DNA from 2 places in the Bradyrhizobium genosp. P genome. Region 1 is predicted to be linked to the other one. Evidence: riboswitches for the same ligand, from Rfam matches in the RefSeq annotation. Region 1 holds a riboswitch; the other holds the start of a gene.
What was found. Region 1 has a riboswitch for glycine ahead of gcvT (glycine cleavage system aminomethyltransferase GcvT). Riboswitches for the same ligand answer to the same signal wherever they lie in the genome.
Positions count from the first base shown of each region.

Region 2: linked by a shared signal. The riboswitch ahead of ACP2YO_RS17885 (D-amino acid dehydrogenase) and the one ahead of gcvT (glycine cleavage system aminomethyltransferase GcvT) in region 1 are both predicted to bind glycine.

Region 1 covers NZ_CP188195.1:3,552,478-3,562,414, reverse strand. The annotation lists gene alaS (alanine--tRNA ligase) at 1-2,133, opposite strand, end outside; glycine riboswitch at 2,335-2,424, shown strand; gene gcvT (glycine cleavage system aminomethyltransferase GcvT) at 2,567-3,712, shown strand; gene gcvH (glycine cleavage system protein GcvH) at 3,722-4,087, shown strand; gene gcvP (aminomethyl-transferring glycine dehydrogenase) at 4,098-6,986, shown strand; gene ACP2YO_RS17190 (acyl-CoA thioesterase) at 7,138-7,575, shown strand; gene ACP2YO_RS17185 (hypothetical protein) at 7,728-8,576, opposite strand; gene recA (recombinase RecA) at 8,679-9,773, opposite strand.
Region 2 covers NZ_CP188195.1:3,689,984-3,699,920, reverse strand. The annotation lists gene ACP2YO_RS17915 (phytanoyl-CoA dioxygenase family protein) at 1-528, opposite strand, end outside; gene ACP2YO_RS17910 (PilZ domain-containing protein) at 672-959, opposite strand; gene ACP2YO_RS17905 (hypothetical protein) at 1,283-1,456, shown strand; gene ACP2YO_RS17900 (hypothetical protein) at 1,492-1,752, shown strand; gene ACP2YO_RS17895 (ABC transporter substrate-binding protein) at 1,946-3,541, opposite strand; gene ACP2YO_RS17890 (M20/M25/M40 family metallo-hydrolase) at 3,812-4,942, shown strand; glycine riboswitch at 5,035-5,138, shown strand; glycine riboswitch at 5,142-5,256, shown strand; gene ACP2YO_RS17885 (D-amino acid dehydrogenase) at 5,323-6,630, shown strand; gene ACP2YO_RS17880 (ArgE/DapE family deacylase) at 6,845-8,143, shown strand; gene ACP2YO_RS17875 (ABC transporter permease) at 8,468-9,409, shown strand; gene ACP2YO_RS17870 (ABC transporter permease) at 9,413-9,937, shown strand, end outside.

The DNA.
Region 1 (9,937 bases):
TCCGGTCAGCGCCTCGATGCGGCGCACGCCCGAAGCCACCGCGCTCTCGCCGGTCACCGAGATCAGGCCGATGTCGCCGGTGCGGCGCACATGGGTGCCGCCGCAGAGTTCGACCGACCAGCCGAGTGCGTTCTGGCCGTGCTCGCGGGCAGACTTGCCCATCGAGACCACGCGGACCTCGTCGCCATACTTCTCGCCGAACAGCGCACGCGCGCCAGCCTCACGGGCGTCGTCGACCCCCATGATGCGGGTAGTGACCTCGTCATTGTCCAGCACAACGTCGTTGGCGATGTCCTCGACGCGAGCGAGCTCTTCCGGCGTGATCGGCTTCGGATGCACGAAGTCGAAGCGCAGCCGGTCGGGTGCGACCAGCGAGCCACGCTGCGCGATGTGATCGCCGAGCACCTGGCGCAACGCCTCGTGCAGCAGATGCGTCGCCGAGTGGTTGGCGCGGATCGACGAACGCCTGCCGTGATCGACCACGAGCAGCAGTGCGGTGCCGATCTTCAGCGCCCCCTGCTCCACGGTACCGACGTGCACGAAAAGATCGCCGACCTTCTTCTGCGTTTCGGTGACGCGGAACCTGACACCCTCGCCGGTCAGCATACCGGTGTCGCCGACCTGGCCGCCGGACTCCGCGTAGAACGGCGTCTGATTGAGCACGATCATTCCGGTTTCTCCGGCCTTGAGGCCCTCGACCTCGGTGCCGTCCTTGACCAGCGCCGTCACCGCGCCTTCCGCGCTTTCGGTCTCGTAGCCCAGGAATTCGGTCGCGCCGAGCTTCTCGCGCAGCGGAAACCAGATCGCTTCGGTCGCTGCGTCTCCAGAGCCTGCCCAGGACGCACGCGCCTTCTCGCGCTGCCGGTTCATCGCATCGGTGAACGACGCCTGGTCGACGCTGATGCCGCGCGACTTCAGCGCGTCCTGCGTCAGATCGAGCGGAAAGCCATAGGTGTCGTACAGCGTGAAGGCGGTGTCGCCGTCGAACATGTCGCCCTTTTTCAAGGAGGCGCTCTTCTCGTCGAGGATCGACAGGCCGCGCTCCAGCGTCTTGCGGAATCGGGTCTCTTCCAGCCGAAGCGTCTCCTCGATCAGATTCTCCGCACGCACCAGATCCGGGTAGGCCTGCCCCATCTCGCGGACCAGCGCCCAGACCAGACGATGCATCAGCGGGTCGTGCGCGCCGAGCAGCTGCGCATGGCGCATGGCGCGGCGCATGATCCGGCGCAGCACATAGCCGCGGCCTTCGTTCGACGGCAGCACGCCATCGGCGACGAGGAAGGCCGACGAACGCAGATGGTCCGCGATGACCCGGAACGACGCGACGGTCTGCTCGGTCGGTCCGTGCCCGAGAGCAGACGCAGTGGCGTCGATCAAATGACGGAACAGATCGGTCTCGAACACGCTGTCGACGCCCTGCAGGATGGAGGCCATGCGCTCCAGCCCCAGGCCGGTGTCGATCGAGGGGCGCGGCAGCGGCACGCGCTCCTCCTTCGTCACCTGATCGAACTGCATGAAGACCAGGTTCCAGAATTCGAGGAAGCGATCGCCATCCTCCTCCGGGCTGCCCGGAGGTCCGCCCCAGATGTGCTCGCCGCGGTCGATGAAGATCTCCGAGCACGGACCGCACGGGCCGGTATCGCCCGCCGCCCAGAAATTGTCCGAGGTCGCGATGCGGATGATGCGGTCGTCTGGGAAGCCGGCGATTTTCTTCCAGTAGCCCGCGGCCTCATCGTCGTTGTGGTAGATCGTGACGAGCAGCTTGTCCTTGTTCAGTCCGAATTCCTTGGTGACCAGATTCCAGGCGAGCTCGATCGCGCGCTCCTTGAAGTAGTCGCCGAACGAGAAGTTGCCGAGCATCTCGAAGAAGGTGAGATGGCGCGCGGTGTAGCCGACATTGTCGAGGTCGTTGTGCTTGCCACCGGCACGCACGCATTTTTGCGCGGTGGTGGCGCGCTGATAGGGACGCTTCTCGACACCGGTGAAGACGTTCTTGAACTGCACCATGCCGGCCGCGGTGAACATCAGGGTCGGGTCGTTGCGCGGCACCAGCGGCGACGACGCCACGATCTCGTGGTCGTTCTCCTTGAAATAGTTCAGAAAGGTCGACCTGATGTCGTTGACGCTGCTCATGTTCATCCAATCGGGAAAATGGGCCGGATCAGGCGCAAACAGCGTCATTTTCCGGCCGAACGCTTTTAGACATTGCAGGCCTTGGTGTCCAGAAACTGTGCAGGCGGATCATAGGCTTGCCGCAACAGCACAAAGCCCGTTGATAGCAGCCAGAGCCGCGTTGACAGCCTTGGCGCCGCCGTGTTTCTTTCCTACCTGTTGTTAAGTCACGTCGGGAGAGACCGGCCTTGCGCCGGCGCCGAAGGAGCAACCGCCCCGGAAACTCTCAGGCAAACGGACCGCGTGACGTCTGACATCTGGAAAGAGGCGCTGGAGGGTTTTGCCCTGCTGCGTCCGCCGACGGGATAATACTCTCAGGCACAGCGACAGATGGGGCTTTCTGCAGGTTTCTCAAGGGGAAATAGGTCCCCCGTGGAACCGCGAGGGCTCCGTGATGCTTGCACGCGACAATTCCCCGCTCAAACAGACCCCGTTGCACGCGCTGCATGTAGCCCGCGGGGCCAGGATGGTGCCGTTCGCCGGCTATGACATGCCGGTGCAATACCCCGCCGGCGTCATGAAGGAGCACCTGCACACCCGCAGCCATGCGGGCCTGTTCGATGTCTCCCATATGGGCCAGCTCGCGCTGCGACCGAAATCCAGCAAGGTCGCGGACGCGGCGCTGGCGCTGGAAAGACTGGTGCCGCAGGACATTCTCGGCATCGCGCCGGGACGGCAGCGCTACGCGCAATTCACCAACGATGACGGCGGCCTGCTCGACGACCTGATGGTCGCGAATTTCGGCGATCACCTGTTCCTGGTGGTCAACGCCGCCTGCAAGGCCGAGGATGAGGCGCATCTCCGTGCGCATCTCTCCGACACCTGCGAGATCGTGTCGCTGCCCGACCGCGCACTGATCGCGTTGCAGGGACCGAAGGCCGAATCCGCGCTGGCGAAACTTTGTGCAGATGTCGGTTCGATGAAATTCATGGACACAGGCCCGCGCCGCGTCGGTGACATCGATTGTTTCGTCTCACGCTCCGGCTATACCGGCGAAGACGGCTTTGAGATTTCCGTTCCGGCCGACAACGCCGAGGCGCTGGCCACCGCACTGCTGGACAACCCCGACGTGCTGCCGATCGGCCTCGGCGCACGCGACAGCCTCCGGCTCGAGGCCGGGCTTTGCCTTTATGGCCACGACATCGACACCACGACGACGCCGGTCGAGGGGGCACTGGAATGGTCGGTGCAGAAAGTCCGCCGCAGCGGCGGCGCCCGTGCCGGCGGATTTCCGGGAGCCGACAAGATCCTCGCGCAGTTCGCGCAAGGCGCATCCCGCCGCCGCGTTGGCTTAAGGCCGGACGGTCGCGCGCCGGTGCGCGAAGCTGCCGCGCTGTTTGCCGATGCCGCCGCGACCGAACAGATCGGCAAGGTGACGTCGGGCGGCTTCGGTCCGAGCCTCAATGCCCCTGTTGCGATGGGCTATCTGCCGATTTCCCTTTCTGCCGCCGGCACCACGGTTTTCGCCGAAGTGCGCGGCCAGCGGTTGCCGCTCACGGTCGCCGCCACGCCCTTCGTCCCCAACACCTACAAACGCTAGAGGACAACAATGACGACGCTGTACACGTCCGACCACGAATGGCTCCACATCGAGGGCGATGTCGCCACCATCGGCATCACCGACTATGCGCAATCGCAGCTCGGCGACGTCGTGTTCGTTGAACTGCCCAAGGTCGGCCGCAGCCTGAAGAAGGCCGAGGCTGCCGCCGTCGTCGAGTCCGTCAAGGCTGCCTCCGACGTCTATGCGCCGATCACCGGCGAGGTGCTCGAGGTCAATGAGGCGCTCGTCGCCGAGCCTGCGCTGGTCAATTCCGACGCGGGCGGCAAGGCCTGGTTCTTCAAGCTGAAGATATCGGACAAGAGCGAACTCGGTGGCCTGATGGACGAGGCCGCCTACGCAGCGCACATCGCGTAAGGATCATCCCATGAACGCGCCCTTCAAGCCGACCAACGACGCCGCCACCGATTTCGTCCGCCGCCACATCGGCCCCTCGCCGCGCGATGTCAACGCGATGCTGGAGACGGTCGGCGCCGCGAGCCTGCAAACGCTGATGAGCGAGACGCTGCCGTCCTCGATCCGGCAACAGGCGCCGCTTGATCTCGGCCGTGCGCTGAGCGAAACCGAGGCGCTCGCGCATATGGGCGAGCTCGCCGCGCAGAACCAGGTGTTCACCTCGCTGATCGGCCAGGGCTATTCCGGCACCATCCTGCCCGCGGTAATTCAGCGTAACATCCTGGAAAATCCGGCCTGGTACACGGCCTATACGCCGTATCAGCCGGAGATCAGCCAGGGCCGGCTGGAAGCGCTGTTCAACTTCCAGACCATGATCTGCGACCTCACCGGGCTCGATGTCGCCAACGCCTCGCTGCTCGACGAGGCGACCGCAGCGGCGGAGGCGATGGCGCTCGCCGAGCGGCACTCGCAGGTGAAGGCGAAGGCGTTCTTCGTCGACAAGGAAGTCCATCCGCAGACGCTCGCGGTGATGCGCACCCGCGCCGCGCCCTTGGGCTGGGCGCTGATCGTGGGCGATCCCCTGACCGAGCTCGACAAGACCGATGTGGTCGGCGCGCTGCTGCAATATCCGGGTACGACGGGCGCGGTGCGCGACCTGCGGCCCGCCATCGCATCGTTGCGCGCGAAGGGCGCGCTGGCGATCGTCGCAGCAGATTTGCTGGCGCTGACCCTGATCACCTCACCCGGCGAACTCGGCGCCGACATCGCGGTCGGCTCGGCGCAGCGCTTCGGCGTGCCGATGGGCTATGGCGGTCCGCACGCCGCCTACATGGCGGTGCGCGACACGCTGAAGCGCTGGCTGCCCGGCCGGCTTGTCGGCCTGTCGGTGGATTCGCGCGGCGCGCCGGCCTACCGGCTGGCGCTGCAGACCCGCGAGCAGCACATCCGCCGCGAAAAGGCGACCTCCAACATCTGCACCGCACAGGTGCTGCTCGCCGTGATCGCCTCGATGTATGCGGTCTATCACGGCCCCGAAGGCCTGACCCATATCGCGCGCAGCGTGCATCGCCGCGCCGCCGTGCTGGCGGCTGGCCTGCGCAAGCTCGGCTTTACGCCCGATAGCGAGGCGTTCTTCGACACCGTGACCGTTGAGGTCGGCGCCAGGCAGAGCGAATTCGTCACCCGCGCTTTTGCCGAGCAGATCAACCTGCGGATCGGCGCGACCACGCTCGGCATCGCCATCGACGAGACGACGACGCCCCAGACCATCGAAGCGGTGTGGCGCATCTTCGGCGGCAAGCTCGCTTATGCCGAGATCGAGGCCACCACGCGCGACGCGCTGCCGAAGGAGCTGAAGCGCACCAGCGCCTTCCTCACCCATCCGGTGTTCAACACCCATCGCTCCGAGACCGAGCTGTTGCGCTACATGCGCAAGCTCAGCGATCGCGACCTCGCGCTCGACCGTGCGATGATCCCGCTCGGCTCCTGCACGATGAAGCTGAACGCCACCACAGAGATGATCCCGCTGACCTGGCCGGAATTCGGCAATCTGCATCCGTTTGCGCCGGCGGATCAGGCCAAGGGTTATCATGCGCTGTTCAAGCGGCTGGAGACGTGGCTGTGCGACATCACCGGCTATGATGCGATCTCGCTGCAGCCGAACTCCGGCGCACAGGGCGAATATGCGGGCCTACTCGCGATCCGGGGCTATCACCTCGCGCGCGGCGAGCCGCACCGCAAGATTTGCCTGATCCCCTCCTCCGCGCACGGCACCAATCCGGCGTCGGCGGCGATGGTCGGCATGGATGTCGTTGTGGTCGCCTGCGATGTGCGCGGCGACGTCGATGTCGATGATCTTCGCGCCAAGGCCGAGAAGCACTCGTCCAACCTCGCTGCCGTGATGATCACCTATCCATCGACGCATGGCGTGTTCGAAGAGCACATCCGTGACATCTGCGACATCGTCCACGTCAACGGTGGTCAGGTCTATCTCGACGGCGCCAACATGAATGCGCAGGTCGGCCTCTCCCGGCCCGGCGATTACGGCGCCGATGTCAGCCATCTCAACCTCCACAAAACCTTCTGCATCCCGCATGGCGGCGGCGGCCCCGGCATGGGCCCGATCGGCGTAAGAGCGCATCTGGCACCCTATCTGCCAAGTCATCCCGAGAATCGTCATCCCGCAACCGACGGCGCGACCGTGCACACGGTCGGCCCGGTGTCGGCCGCGCCGTTCGGCTCGGCGTCGATCCTCACCATCTCCTACATCTACATCCTGATGATGGGTGGCGAGGGCCTGACGCGCGCGACCGAGATCGCGATCCTCAACGCCAACTACATCGCCGCACGGCTGCAGCCGCATTTCCCGGTGCTGTACCGTAACGCCAAGGGCCGCGTCGCGCATGAGTGCATCGTCGATCCGCGGGCGCTGAAGACGACCAGCGGCGTCACCGTCGATGATATCGCCAAGCGGCTGATCGACTACGGCTTCCACGCCCCGACGATGAGCTTCCCGGTCGCCGGCACGCTGATGATCGAGCCGACCGAATCGGAATCGAAAGCCGAGATCGACCGCTTCTGCGACGCCATGATCGCGATCCGCAACGAGATCGCCGAGATCGAGAAGGGCCGCTGGAAGGTCGAGGCCTCGCCGCTGCGACATGCGCCGCACACGGTGCACGACATCGCCGACGATGCCTGGAGCAGAGCCTATACCCGCGCCGAAGGCTGCTTCCCGGCCGGCGTGTCGCGATCGGACAAATACTGGAGCCCGGTCGGCCGCGTCGACAATGTCTACGGCGACCGCAATCTGGTGTGCTCGTGCCCGCCGATCGAGGATTACGCGCAGGCCGCAGAGTAAGCCGCTCCTGTAGGATGGGTGGAGCGTAGCGACACCCATCATCTCACCGCGCGGATGCAACAGATGGGTATCGCTTCGCTCCACCATCCTACGCTCGGCCATTATAAGGTTCACCCGATTGCTGGAGAGCAAAGCCGAGCCAGGAGGATTCATGCGCCAGGAGTTCTGGTTTCATTTCCCGTTTCGCGTCCGCTATTCCGAGGTCGACGCGCAGGCCGTGGTGTTCAACGCCCACTACCTCACCTATTTCGACACCGCGATCACCGAATATTTTCGCACCCTCGGCTATGACTACCTCGGCGAGGTCGCGCGGACCGGCGTCGACTTCCACACGGTGAAATCGGTCGTCGAATACAAAGCGCCGATCCGGTTCGACGACGAGATCGACGTCTGCGTGCGGGTCGCAAGGATCGGCCGCTCCTCGATCACGCTTGCACTTGCGATCTTCGCCAGAGGCTCCGAGGATCTTCGCGCGACGGGCGAGATCGTGTGGGTGGCAACCGACCAGAAGACGCATCAATCGGTCGCCGTGACGGAAGAGCTGCGGGCGCTGATTGCGAGCCGGGAAAAGGCGCTGGCGCCGGGGTGAGCGGCCGCGAGCCGCACGCTACGGCTTCACCAGCGTCGGGTTCCAGCGCCAGAGGTTATCGTTGGTGAGGTGCGTGCCGCCCCACCAGCGATCGATCGGGTTGTGGAGAGAAAAGTCTTCCTTGTGTGCGACAATCCCTTTGCCGAATTCAGTCAGGGAAAGCTCGCTTCGGCGATAGGCGAACAAGCGAGACCTGAAATTGTCCTCTTGAGCGTGCGTAATTCGTCATCAAGGCCTTCCACAGCCGGCCTCGGGCCATGCGCGAGTCCGTCAAGCAGGTAGCCATACTCCGACTCGCTGAAGATTCGAGTCTGACGCAGCTGTTCTAGATGGAACAGCGCGTTCGTAAGCGAGTATCCTCTCGCGACCAGTTCAAGCATCCGCATTTCCGTGGCGCCGAGTCCCGTCGATTGAGACGGAAGCTCTTCAAGCAGATCTAGCAACACGGGTCTCAGCAACGGCAGGGCGCTCAAGTCCTGCCTGAGCAGATCAAAGCAGCCTTCCGGCGTCGCCGCCTGAAATGCGTGCCATGCCGCACTCGCCGTCGCCAGTACCTGTTCAGTCACATCGACAGCCGCCGGTCGCCACTTGCCAAGTCCATCCTGAGCAAGCGTGACCATCTTGAGGTCAACAAGACGCAACTTCAATTTAGCCAATAGCCGTGGGTGAGGTCGAAAGTAATCTAGCAGCCAGACCAGTTGCAACTGAGCGTTCGGGTCCGTATCAAACCACAGCTCGACCGTTTTATACTGCTGACAGAAGTCAACCAGGCCCAGGTCCTTGCGACTCCTGTTATTGCTCTGACCCCATCGAGCAGCAAAGTCCGACCAATGACAGCCGGGACGGTGATCGGATGTGCGCGCGCCAAGATAGTTTGCCAGTTCGTCCTTGGACGGCAGCGATCCCCAGACGAAGCGGAAGGAGAAATCAACCGAGAGATCGGCGAAGTAGGACTTGGTGAACTCTAGTAACGGCCAACCGGTTAATATCAGGCGTTTCACGAGATCACCTGCCATACGCACCAAACGAAGCGGGCGCCGACGACGTCGGCAACTCAACGTCCTCAGCGCCCGCTTCCAGCGAAATCATGCAAGCCTTGAGGCTTAGTCCTCTGCGGCTGCCGGCTCTTCGCCGTCGGCATCGCGCTCGGGCGCGCCGGCGAGGATCTGCTCGGCGATCAGGCCGGAGTTCTGCCGGATCGCGGTTTCGATCTTGGCGGTCATGTCCGGGTTGGCCTTCAGGAACGCCTTCGAATTCTCGCGTCCCTGGCCGAGCCGCTGGCTGTCATAGGAGAACCAGGCGCCGGACTTCTCGACGATGCCGGCCTTGACGCCGAGGTCGAGGATTTCGCCCATCTTGGAGACGCCCTCGCCGTACATGATGTCGAACTCGACCTGCTTGAAGGGCGGCGCCAGCTTGTTCTTCACGACCTTGACGCGGGTGGTGTTGCCGACGACCTCGTCGCGCTCCTTGATTGCGCCGATGCGGCGAATGTCGAGGCGGACGGAAGCGTAAAATTTCAGCGCGTTGCCGCCGGTGGTGGTTTCGGGCGAGCCGTACATCACGCCGATCTTCATGCGGATCTGGTTGATGAAGATCACCATGGTGTTTGACTTGTTGATCGAGGCGGTGAGCTTGCGCAGCGCCTGGCTCATCAGCCGCGCCTGCAGGCCCGGCAGCGCATCGCCCATCTCGCCCTCGAGCTCGGCCTTCGGCACCAGCGCCGCAACCGAGTCGACCACCAGCACGTCGACCGCACCGGAGCGCACCAGCGTGTCGCAGATTTCCAGCGCCTGCTCGCCGGTGTCGGGCTGCGAGATCAGGAGCTCGTCGATGTTGACGCCGAGCTTGCGTGCGTAGACCGGATCGAGCGCATGTTCGGCGTCGATGAAGGCGCAGATGCCGCCCTTCTTCTGGCCTTCCGCCACCGTGTGCAGCGCCAGCGTGGTCTTGCCCGACGATTCCGGCCCATAGATCTCGACGACGCGCCCCCTCGGCAGGCCGCCGACGCCGAGCGCGATATCGAGCCCGAGCGAACCCGACGATATCGTCTCGATATCCATCGAGCGGTCGTTCTTGCCCAGCTTCATCACCGAGCCCTTGCCGAACTGGCGCTCGATCTGGGAGAGCGCGGCTGAGAGGGCCTTCGACTTGTCCATGGAGGATCCTTCGACGATACGCAGGGCAGAGGCGGACATTGGGATGTGCTCCTTATGGCGGGGATTCGCTAGCGGGACAAACGGGCGAAGAGGTCAGGCGGAATAGTTTGTTGATGGGCAAGTCTGTACCATGTTTGTTCTCTGTTCGCAATATGTTCTTTCCGGCCGGCGGGTGCTGGCCTGTTTTGACCCCTAGTGGCCTA
Region 2 (9,937 bases), 140 kb from region 1:
CAGCAAGATGTCGCCGGCCTCACCTCCCACGACCTTTGCCTGCGGATATACGCCTGCGTCCTCCGCCTCGCCGCGATGCGAGCCTGGCGCGACCTGCGTGGCGCCATTCTCCGGCCCGAATGTGTCGAGGAATGCCAGCGCGGAAACCCCGTCGGTGACCTGGCGGTCGAAGCCGTCGCGATGCAGTCTTTGCGCGCCGCCGCCCGCACGCGGCTCGCGGCCCTCGACTTGCCCCAGGAAGAATGGTTGTCGCAGGATATGATGGACGGCGGCCAGCATCGCCGGCAGGCGGCAGACGTGTTGCACTGTCGCATCGAGGTCCAGCAAGGAATGCCGCCAATCGATCCCGCGGGGGGCGCCCGGCCACTTCTCCGACGGCAGCGCACCGGCCTCGAAGGCGTCGCGAAGCCGCCCGATCCAGGCCGCGGGAATAGCGCCGCGCAACAGCAGATAGCCTTGGTCGTCGAGAAGCCGCGCCTGTTCGGCGTCGAGCCGACCGACCCTGGTTCGCGTCGAAGATCCCGTCATGCTTCCCCCCCGGCGCGAAATAGTCGCGCTTCCTCCCACGATCTTCCAGGAAATGGCCGCGGTCGGCAGGTCGCGCGCAAGACCGCGCACGAGACCGCCCGCTTCAATGCTTTTGGGTCGATGCTGGATTGGCAGGCCCCACCTCACTCAAATTCCACCCCCAGCCGCCTCTCCTTCTTCCACACGATGCGGCACGCATGCCGTTCGCCGTCGACGGCAAGGACGAAGCGGTCGGGAAACCACAATGGCGAGTTGATCTCAACGCCGGCGCCCAAGGCCGAGACGCTTCGGACGGTGCACGGGATCGCTTCACTGCCGAACTCGATCGTCCCCGATTTGAGGACCCGGCGGCGCGGAGCGGCTCGACGCTCCTCGGTCGGTAACGGCCGATGCGCGCCGGTCGGCGCGGGCTTGTTGTCGTCTTCTGCCATCGACTCGTCGCGGTGTGCACTGAAGCAGGCAGTCAAATTACGGCGTGAACCTGACACCAAGCTTACAATATTTCTGCGACGTTAAGGTGCGGCAAACGACCCCGCTTGAGCTTGCATGCCAGCCACTCGCGCGAAGGATGCCTGCGGTCCGCCTCCTCCCTCGCGACATCGTAAGCCCTCAATCACCGCCTCGTGTTGCCAGGTTGTGGCGTGGTTCACAAACTGCGACGGCCTTTCATCCTAATGTCGGGGTGCCGGAATCTACGGCCGCACATTGCGCGGTCGCCACATCCCAAGCCCTGTTTTCCGTTGGAGATGAGACCATGACAATGACCGACCGAACTCATGTCGCGCGCAGTGACGTGCGTCATCACGATGCACTCGTCGTGGCTGGCTACCTGATCGCGGCGATCATCTTCTCGCTTGCGCTGTATTGGGCTGCGATGTCACGCGGCACCGCATCGGGCGATATCGCCTCGATGATCGTGTTTCCGTAGGCCGCGTCTCTTCCAACCAACACACGGAGATCGTCATGAGCGATTACGGCGACGACGCCGGCCATTGCAGCAATGGATCGAACGCGCAGAAATTCCGCGATGCGACGCCGGAGGAGCACGCAACCTATCGACGATGGATCCGCGGAACGGCTGTCGTCTATACCGTCGTCGTGCTGGCGGCCGGCATTCTCGCCTTGATCAGCACCGCACACGTCGGCCCCATCGAACTCAGCAGCCTGTCGACCCACGGTCCTGCCAGATCGGCGGAGGACAATTGGGCAAAAGCACACTTCTAGGCAAGGTGACTTCGTCTCCGGTCGCGACCGGCTGGAACGCCTCGGCCGCAAGGTGGCGCTCCGCCTGCCCGTAAGATGCGCGACCGCCACGACTGACGCGCACCAGTCGTACGGGAGCAGTGTGCCGCGAACATGAAACGGAAATGGCCGGGACGAGCCCGGCCATTCTGCGTTCTCGGATGAGCCTCGCGCCCTACTCCGACTTGTCGATATTCCAGAAGATCGGCGTCGCCGGCCCGTCGAGCACGCCGGTGAGCGACTTCCGCCACGCGCTCGGCCCGAAAAACTGTCCGAGCGGAACATAGATCACCTGATCGTAGACTTCCTTCTGGATATTCGCGGCGATCTTCTTCTGCTCGTCCGGGGTCGACGCGCGCGCAAAGGCGTCGCGCATCGCTTCGATCTTCTCGTCTTTCGACCAGCCGAACCAGCCGCCATTCTCGCCCCTGCCGCCGATCGAAACATTGACGACGGGGTTGATCACGTCTGCGGCGACCCAGTTGGTAAAGAACATGTTCCAGCCGCCGTCCTTGATGGGCTTCTTGTTGGTACGGCGGCTAACTACGGTTCCCCAGTCGGTGGCCTGGACATCGACCTTGAAGCCGGCTTCGCGCAACTGCTGCGCCACCACGATCGGCTGCGCCTTCAGCGACACGACATCGCCCGGCGCCATGATCACGATCGGCGTACCGTCGTAGCCGGACTCGGCGAGCAGCTTTTTCGCTTCCGCCATGCCGTTGCCCTTGATCAATGATTCTGCGCCGACATCGGTCGCCAGCGGGGTGCCGCAAACGAAGACCGCGCCGCAGACCTGGTAGTATTTGGGATTGCCGACCAGCGCATCCAGCACGTCCTTCTGGTTCATCGCCATGAAAGCGGCACGGCGCACCTTGACGTTATCAAAAGGTGGCTGGAGAAAGTTCATGCGCCCGAGCGTCTGGAGACCGAGCTTGTTCAGCGTCTCGACCTTGAGGTCCGGGTTGCCTTCCAGCACCGGCAAAATGTCGTAAGACGGCGCTTCCATGAAATCGATATCGCCGGATTGCAGCGCGTTGACCGCGGTCTGCGCGTCCGGCATCGTGATCCATTCGACGCGATCGACCTTCACCACCTTGCCGCCAGAGGTCCAGCTCGGCGGCTCCTTGCGCGGCACGTAATCGGTGTTCTTCTCAAACACCGCCTTCACGCCGGGCTGGAATTCTCCGGGCACGAACTTGAAGGGACCGGATCCGATCAACTCCGGAAGCGGCTTGTCGGGCGGCGAGTCAGCCAGGCGCTTCGGCATCATGAAGGGCACGAAGGACGACGGTTTTCCGATCGATTCCAGGACCAGTCCGTAGGGCTCTTTCAGCTTCAGCACGATCGTCTTGGCGTCGGGAGCGTCCAGGCTCGCGGTGAAATCCATCAGCTTCTGGCCCATGCCGTCGGCCTTGCCCCAGCGCTTCAGCGACGCCACGCAATCGTCCGCCGTGACCGGTGTGCCGTCGTGCCACTTCAGGCCGTCGCGCAGCGTGAAAGTATAGGTGAGCTTGTCGTCGGACACCTTCCATTCCGCCATCTGCGGCTGGATCTTGAAGTTGGCGTCCTCGGCCAACAGCGTGTCGAAGATCATGTAGCCGAAATCGCGCACGATGTAGGCGGTCGTCATCATCCCGGGAGTACGCAGATCAGCGTGCATCACCGCGGTGATGGTCTTGCCCGCTGCCATGGCCTGCGGCGCAAACGACAGCGCGAGCGCCGACAACGCCGCCGCTATCGTGCGATGCTTCCAACGCGACTTCTGGAACATTCGATTCTCTCCTGAGGTGAAACTGGTCAAAGCCGGCTTATTCGTTATGCAAGCAGTTCGTTATTTAGGCGGACTAACATGCTGTGCGGCTTGTGAAATCAAGACTTGTGGATTCAAGACTTGCATCAAGCATGATGCGCGTCAATCCGGTTTTGGTCGGGATCGGACGCATACAAATGAATGAGACGGCGCGACGTATTTGACTTTACAAAATCGCCGCCGCCGACTTTCGTAGCGCACGCGATGCCAACGAACCAAGAGAGAAAATCCATGAACCCAGCCAATCTTCCCTTTGATTCCGAAACGATGCTGCAGGGTCTGCGCGGCTGGGTGGAATGCGAAAGTCCGACCTGGGATGCGGGAGCGGTTGAGCGCATGCTCGACCTCGCCGCGCGCGAGATGGCGATCATGGGCGCGACCATCGAACGCATCGCAGGCCGGCAGGGTTTTGCCGGCTGCGTTCGCGCCCGCTTTCCGCATCCGAGGCAAGGCCAGCCCGGAATCCTGATCGCCGGACACCTCGACACCGTGCATCCGGTCGGCACCATCGAGAAGCTCTCATGGCGGCGCGAGGGCAACAAATGTTTCGGCCCCGGCATCTTCGACATGAAGGGCGGCAACTATCTGTCGCTCGAGGCCATACGGCAACTGGCGCGCGCCTCCTTCATGACGCCGCTGCCGATCACCGTGCTGTTCACGCCCGATGAAGAGGTCGGCACGCCGTCGACCCGCGACATCATCGAGGCGGAAGCCGCGCGCAACAAATATGTGCTGGTGCCGGAGCCGGGCCGACCGAACAACGGCGTCGTCACCGGACGCTACGCGATCGCGCGCTTCAATCTCGAAGCGACCGGCAAGCCGAGCCATGCCGGCGCGACGCTGTCCTCCGGACGCTCCGCGATCCGCGAGATGGCCCGGCAGATCGTCGCCATCGACGGCATGACCACCGAGGACTGCACCTTCTCAGTCGGCATCGTGCATGGCGGCCAATGGGTCAATTGCGTTGCCACAACCTGCACCGGCGAAGCCCTCAGCATGGCCAAGCGCCAGGCCGATCTCGATCGTGGTGTTGAACGGATGCTGGCGCTGTCGGGCACCGCCAACGACGTGACGTTTAAGGTGACGCGCGGCGTCACCCGCCCGGTCTGGGAGCCGAACGCCGGCACCATGGCGCTCTATGAAAAAGCCAAGGGTCTCGCCAGGGAGATGGGCCTCGATTTGCCGCATGGCAGCGCCGGCGGCGGCTCCGACGGCAATTTCACCGGCGCGATGGGCATCCCCACCCTCGACGGGCTCGGCGTTCGCGGCGCCGATGCGCATACGCTCAATGAACATATCGAGGTTGACAGCCTTGCCGAGCGCGGCCGCCTGATGGCGGCACTGCTGGCGACGCTGGAGTGAGATCAATTTGCACTGCACAATGCGTCGGCACAGCCGGACCGAAATTTAGCCTTGTCCAGTTTTAAGGCTTCGCCTAGGGTCCGGCCGTCCAACGCGACGATGCGGGAGAGATCGCAGCGAATGCGCAAGCGTTCGCTTCGGCGCCGACGGAGCAACCGCCCCGGAAACTCTCAGGCAAAAGGACGGTATCGTCAGGACGATCTGGAGAGAGACGACATGGCCATACATCATGGGCCGTGACGTCCACCGAAGGGGATAGTCCGCAGCCGGGCCTCGGCCCAATGCGGATCAAGCTCTCAGGTACCGTGACAGATGGGGCGCCGCCACCGGTTTTTTCCGGCGGTTCGGCGACTCTCACACACGGGAACCAAGAGACCATCATGCCTCACATTGCCATTATTGGCGCCGGTATCACCGGCGTGACGACTGCCTATGCCCTGCTCGAACGCGGCTACCAGGTGACTGTCCTCGACAGGCATCGCTACGCGGGGATGGAGACCTCGTTCGCCAACGGCGGACAACTCTCCGCCAGCAATGCCGAAGTCTGGAACAGCGCCGCGACCATCCTCAAGGGGCTGCGCTGGATGCTCAGAAGCGACGCGCCGCTGCTGATGAATCCGAAGCCGAGCTGGCACAAATATTCCTGGATGGGTGAGTTTGTCGGCAGCATCGGCCGCTATCGCGCCAACACCATCGCAACGACGCGGCTCGCCATCGAAGCGCGGCGGCATTTGTTTGCCATCGCCGAGCGCGAGAAGATCACCTTCGATCTCGAGCGCCGCGGTATCCTCCATATCTGTCATGACAAGGCCGGCTTCGACGCAGGCCTGCGTGTCAACGCGCTGCTTCAGCAAGGCGGCCTCGACCGCCGGCCTGTGACGCCGGACGAAATCCGTATCATCGAACCCGCGCTGCAATCGGCCTGCTATGGCGGCTTCTTCACGCCGTCGGATGCAACCGGCGATATCCACAAATTCACTCGTGGATTGGCCGACGCCTGCGTCCGCCGCGGCGCGACCTTCGTCCATGAAGCCGACGTCGATGCGATATCCCGCACCGGCGAGGGCTTCCACATCGGCTGGAATGATACGGCATCGCAGGACGCCGCGGCGCCGACACGACAAGACCTGCAGGCGGACGGCATCGTCATCTGCGCCGGTGTCGCGAGCCGCCACTTCGCCGCCATGCTCAACGAGCGCGTGAACGTCTATCCGGTGAAGGGTTATTCGATCACGGTGCAGCTCGATGCGCCGCAGAGCCAGCAGGCCGCGCCGTTCGTTAGCCTGCTCGATGAGGCCGCGAAGATCGTCACCAGCCGGCTTGGCGCCGACCGCTTCCGAGTCGCCGGCACCGCTGAGTTCAACGGCTTCAACCGCGATATACGTGCCGACCGTATCCAGCCACTTGTGGACTGGGTGCGGCATCATTTTCCCGAGGTCGACACGTCGAAGATCGTGCCATGGGCGGGCCTGCGGCCGATGATGCCGAACATGATGCCGGTCGCTCGCGCCGGACGCATTCCGGGCGTGTTCTACAACACCGGTCACGGCCATCTCGGCTGGACCCTGTCGGCCGCCACAGCACAGATGGTTGCCGAGGCGATCGACGACTGGCGCGACCTTTGCGCGCCCTCAATGGTGCCGTCGCAGGCCGATACGACCGAGACTACCCACGCAGCTTTCCTCTAATTTGCTGGTCGAAGCGAGAGAATATGAGCGTACGCGCCTGTGGCCAAGTCGGAATTCGCTGAGAACCACCGAGTGACAAGGATTAGCTTTACGATGGGAAGAAGCGAGTCATCTCAGGAGCGGACAATGCGCCTTGCGGCAGCGCGCACGCATGTCACGGCGGCCCATACCGAGGCCGGCAAGCTTCCGTATGGGGCGCAAGGAAAGGCGAGACATGACAACTGAGACGTTGACCAAGCCGGATCAGATTGCCGGCGAGCTATGTGCGGCCGTCGATCGAAACTTCGACGATCAGATCGCGTTCCTGTCACGTATGGTGCAGTTCCGCAGCTTGCGCGGACAGGAAGCCCCGCAACAGCTTTGGCTGGCCGAGCAGTTCGCAAAACGCAACTACGACGTCGATGCGTTCAGCCTTGCGGACGTCAACTTGATGAGCCACCCGAAGGCCGCACCAATGGACGGCATCGATCTTGCCGGATCGCAGCAGGTTGTCGCGACGATCGACAGCAAAGGCGGCGGGCGCAGTCTGATCTTGCAAGGTCATATCGACGTGGTGCCGGAGGGACCCGCTGACCTTTGGGACCTGCCGCCGTTCGCGGCTGAAATGCGCGACGGCTGGATGTTCGGGCGCGGTGCACAGGACATGAAAGCCGGTGTCTCGGCCATGATCTTCGCGCTCGATGCTTTCAGAGGCGCCGGCTATTCGCCGAACGGCCGCGTCCATCTGCAGACCGTTACCGAGGAGGAGAGCACAGGCAACGGCGCGCTATCGACTCTGATGCGCGGCTATCGCGCCGACGCCTGCCTCATTCCCGAACCCACCGGCCACACGCTCACGCGCGCCCAGGTCGGGGCGATCTGGTTTCGCCTGCGCGTGCGCGGCACACCGGTGCATGTCGCCTATTCCGAGAGCGGCACCAGCGCCATCCTGTCGGCGATGCATCTGGTGCGTGCGTTCCAGGACTACACCAAAACGCTCAACACAAGGGCGCTCGACAACAGCTGGTTCCGTGGCGTCAAAAATCCGATCAAGTTCAACGTCGGCATTATCAAGGGAGGCGACTGGGCAAGTTCGACCGCGGCCTGGTGCGAGCTGGATTGCCGGCTCGGCCTGCTGCCGGGCGAGACACCGCGAGAGGCGATGCGTGGCATCGAGGAATGCCTGGCCGAGGCGCACAAGGCCGACGACTTCCTGTCCGACAACCCGGCCGAACTGGTGTGGAGCGGTTTTCAGGCGGACCCGGCGGTGTGCGAGCCCGGCAGCGAAGCGGAAGCGGCTCTGTCGGCCGCCCATCAATCTGTCTTCAAGCCCCCGATGGAGGAGCGCCTGTCCACGGCCGTCAACGACACCCGCTACTATTGTGTCGACTACGGCATCCCTGCGCTTTGCTATGGCCCTTACGGCATCGGCCCACATGCGTTCAACGAACGTGTCGAGCTCGCTAGCCTTCGCAAGATAACGCAGAGCATCGCGCTGTTCGTGGCCAACTGGTGCGGAGTGGTGAGAATGTGAACGGAGCTATCGCTTCAGGTCGATGCCCCCTACACGATAAGCAATTCGAGATAGCAGCTTCAGATGAGAAGGAGGAGACGATTGAGACCCGTCAAGACGGCGCAAGCACTGACGTCACATCGCGTTCCCCGGGCTGCAAACGGCCCGAATCGCGCCTTGATGTAACGCTGCCATTGGCACAATATTTGCCTGCAAATTCATCACTTTTCGCGCTAAGCTTCAGAGCAAAGACGCAGAAGCGCACGACACAGATCACGGGGACACCATGAGTATGATGCGGCCCAGTCTTGGCTTCGCAGCGTCTGGCGAAAGGAGATAGCAACGATGCTCGGCTATCTCATTCGCCGCATCCTTGCTGCCATTCCCGTGATGGGCGTGGTGGCACTGTTTGTGTTCCTGCTGTTGCGGCTGACGCCGGGCGATCCCGCCGCGATTCTCGCCGGCGACAACGCGACGCCCGCGCAGCTCGAGCGGATCAGGACCTCGCTCGGGCTGAACGAACCGATCTATGTTCAGTTCTACACCTGGATTGGCAAACTGCTGCACGGTGATCTCGGCGTCTCGCTGATCTCCAACGTGCCGGTGCTGAAGATGATCGGCCAGCGCGTCGAGCCGTCGATCTCGGTCGCCCTGACCACCCTCGTGCTGTCGATCCTGGTCGCCGTGCCGCTCGGCGTAATTGCGGCATGGAAGCATGGCACATGGATCGACCGCTGCGTGATGGGTCTGTCCGTGCTCGGCTTCTCCGTGCCGGTGTTCGTGATCGGCTACGTGCTGATCCAGGTGTTTGCAATCGATCTGCGCTGGGTTCCGGTGCAAGGCTTCAAGAGCATCACGGCCGGCTTCGGCCCGTTCTTCGAGCGCATCATTCTGCCGACCTGCACCCTCGCCTTCATCTACGTCGCGCTGATCGCACGCATGACGCGCGCCTCGATGCTCGACGTGCTGGGCGAGGATTACGTGCGCACCGCCCGCGCCAAGGGGATCGGCGAGACCGGCGTGCTGCTGCGCCATGCGCTGCGCAACGCCGCGGTGCCCGTGATCACCGTGATTGGCTCCGGCTTCGCGCTGCTGATATCAGGCGTCGTCGTCACCGAGAGCGTGTTCAACCTGCCCGGCATCGGCCGCCTCACCGTCGATGCGGTGCTGGCGCGTGATTACCCGGTGATCCAGGCGATGATCCTGCTGACGTCAGGCATCTATGTCGGGGTCAACCTGCTGATCGACCTCTCCTACATCCTGCTCGATCCTCGTATCCGGTACTGAGCAATGGCGATCGAAACCCTCCCCGAGTCCTCGATTCCGATCACCCGACCGTTCCGGCTGAGGTTCGGCTTCCTCACGGCGACGCCGATCATCGCGGTCGCGACGATCTGCCTCACGCTCATCATCCTGATGGCGATCTTCGCGCCGCTGCTGGCCCCGCACGATCCGCTGCTGCTGGTGCCGGCGCAACGGCTGAAACCGTCAAGCTCGCAATTCCTGCTCGGCACCGACGGCTACGGCCGCGACGTGCTGTCGCGCATCATCTACGGCGCGCGGATTTCGCTCCTGATCGGAATCGGCAGCGCGGTCTGCGCGGTCGGCTTCGGACTCCTGATCGGCCTTGTCTCTGGATTTTTCAGATGGGTCGATGCCGTATTGATGCGGGTGATGGACGGCTTGATGGCGATCCCCGCCATCCTGCTCGCGATCGCCGTGGTGTCGCTGTCGGGCGCCAGCATCTGGACCGTGATGATTGCGATCATGATCCCCGAAATCCCGCGTGTGGCACGGCTGGTGCGCTCGGTGGTG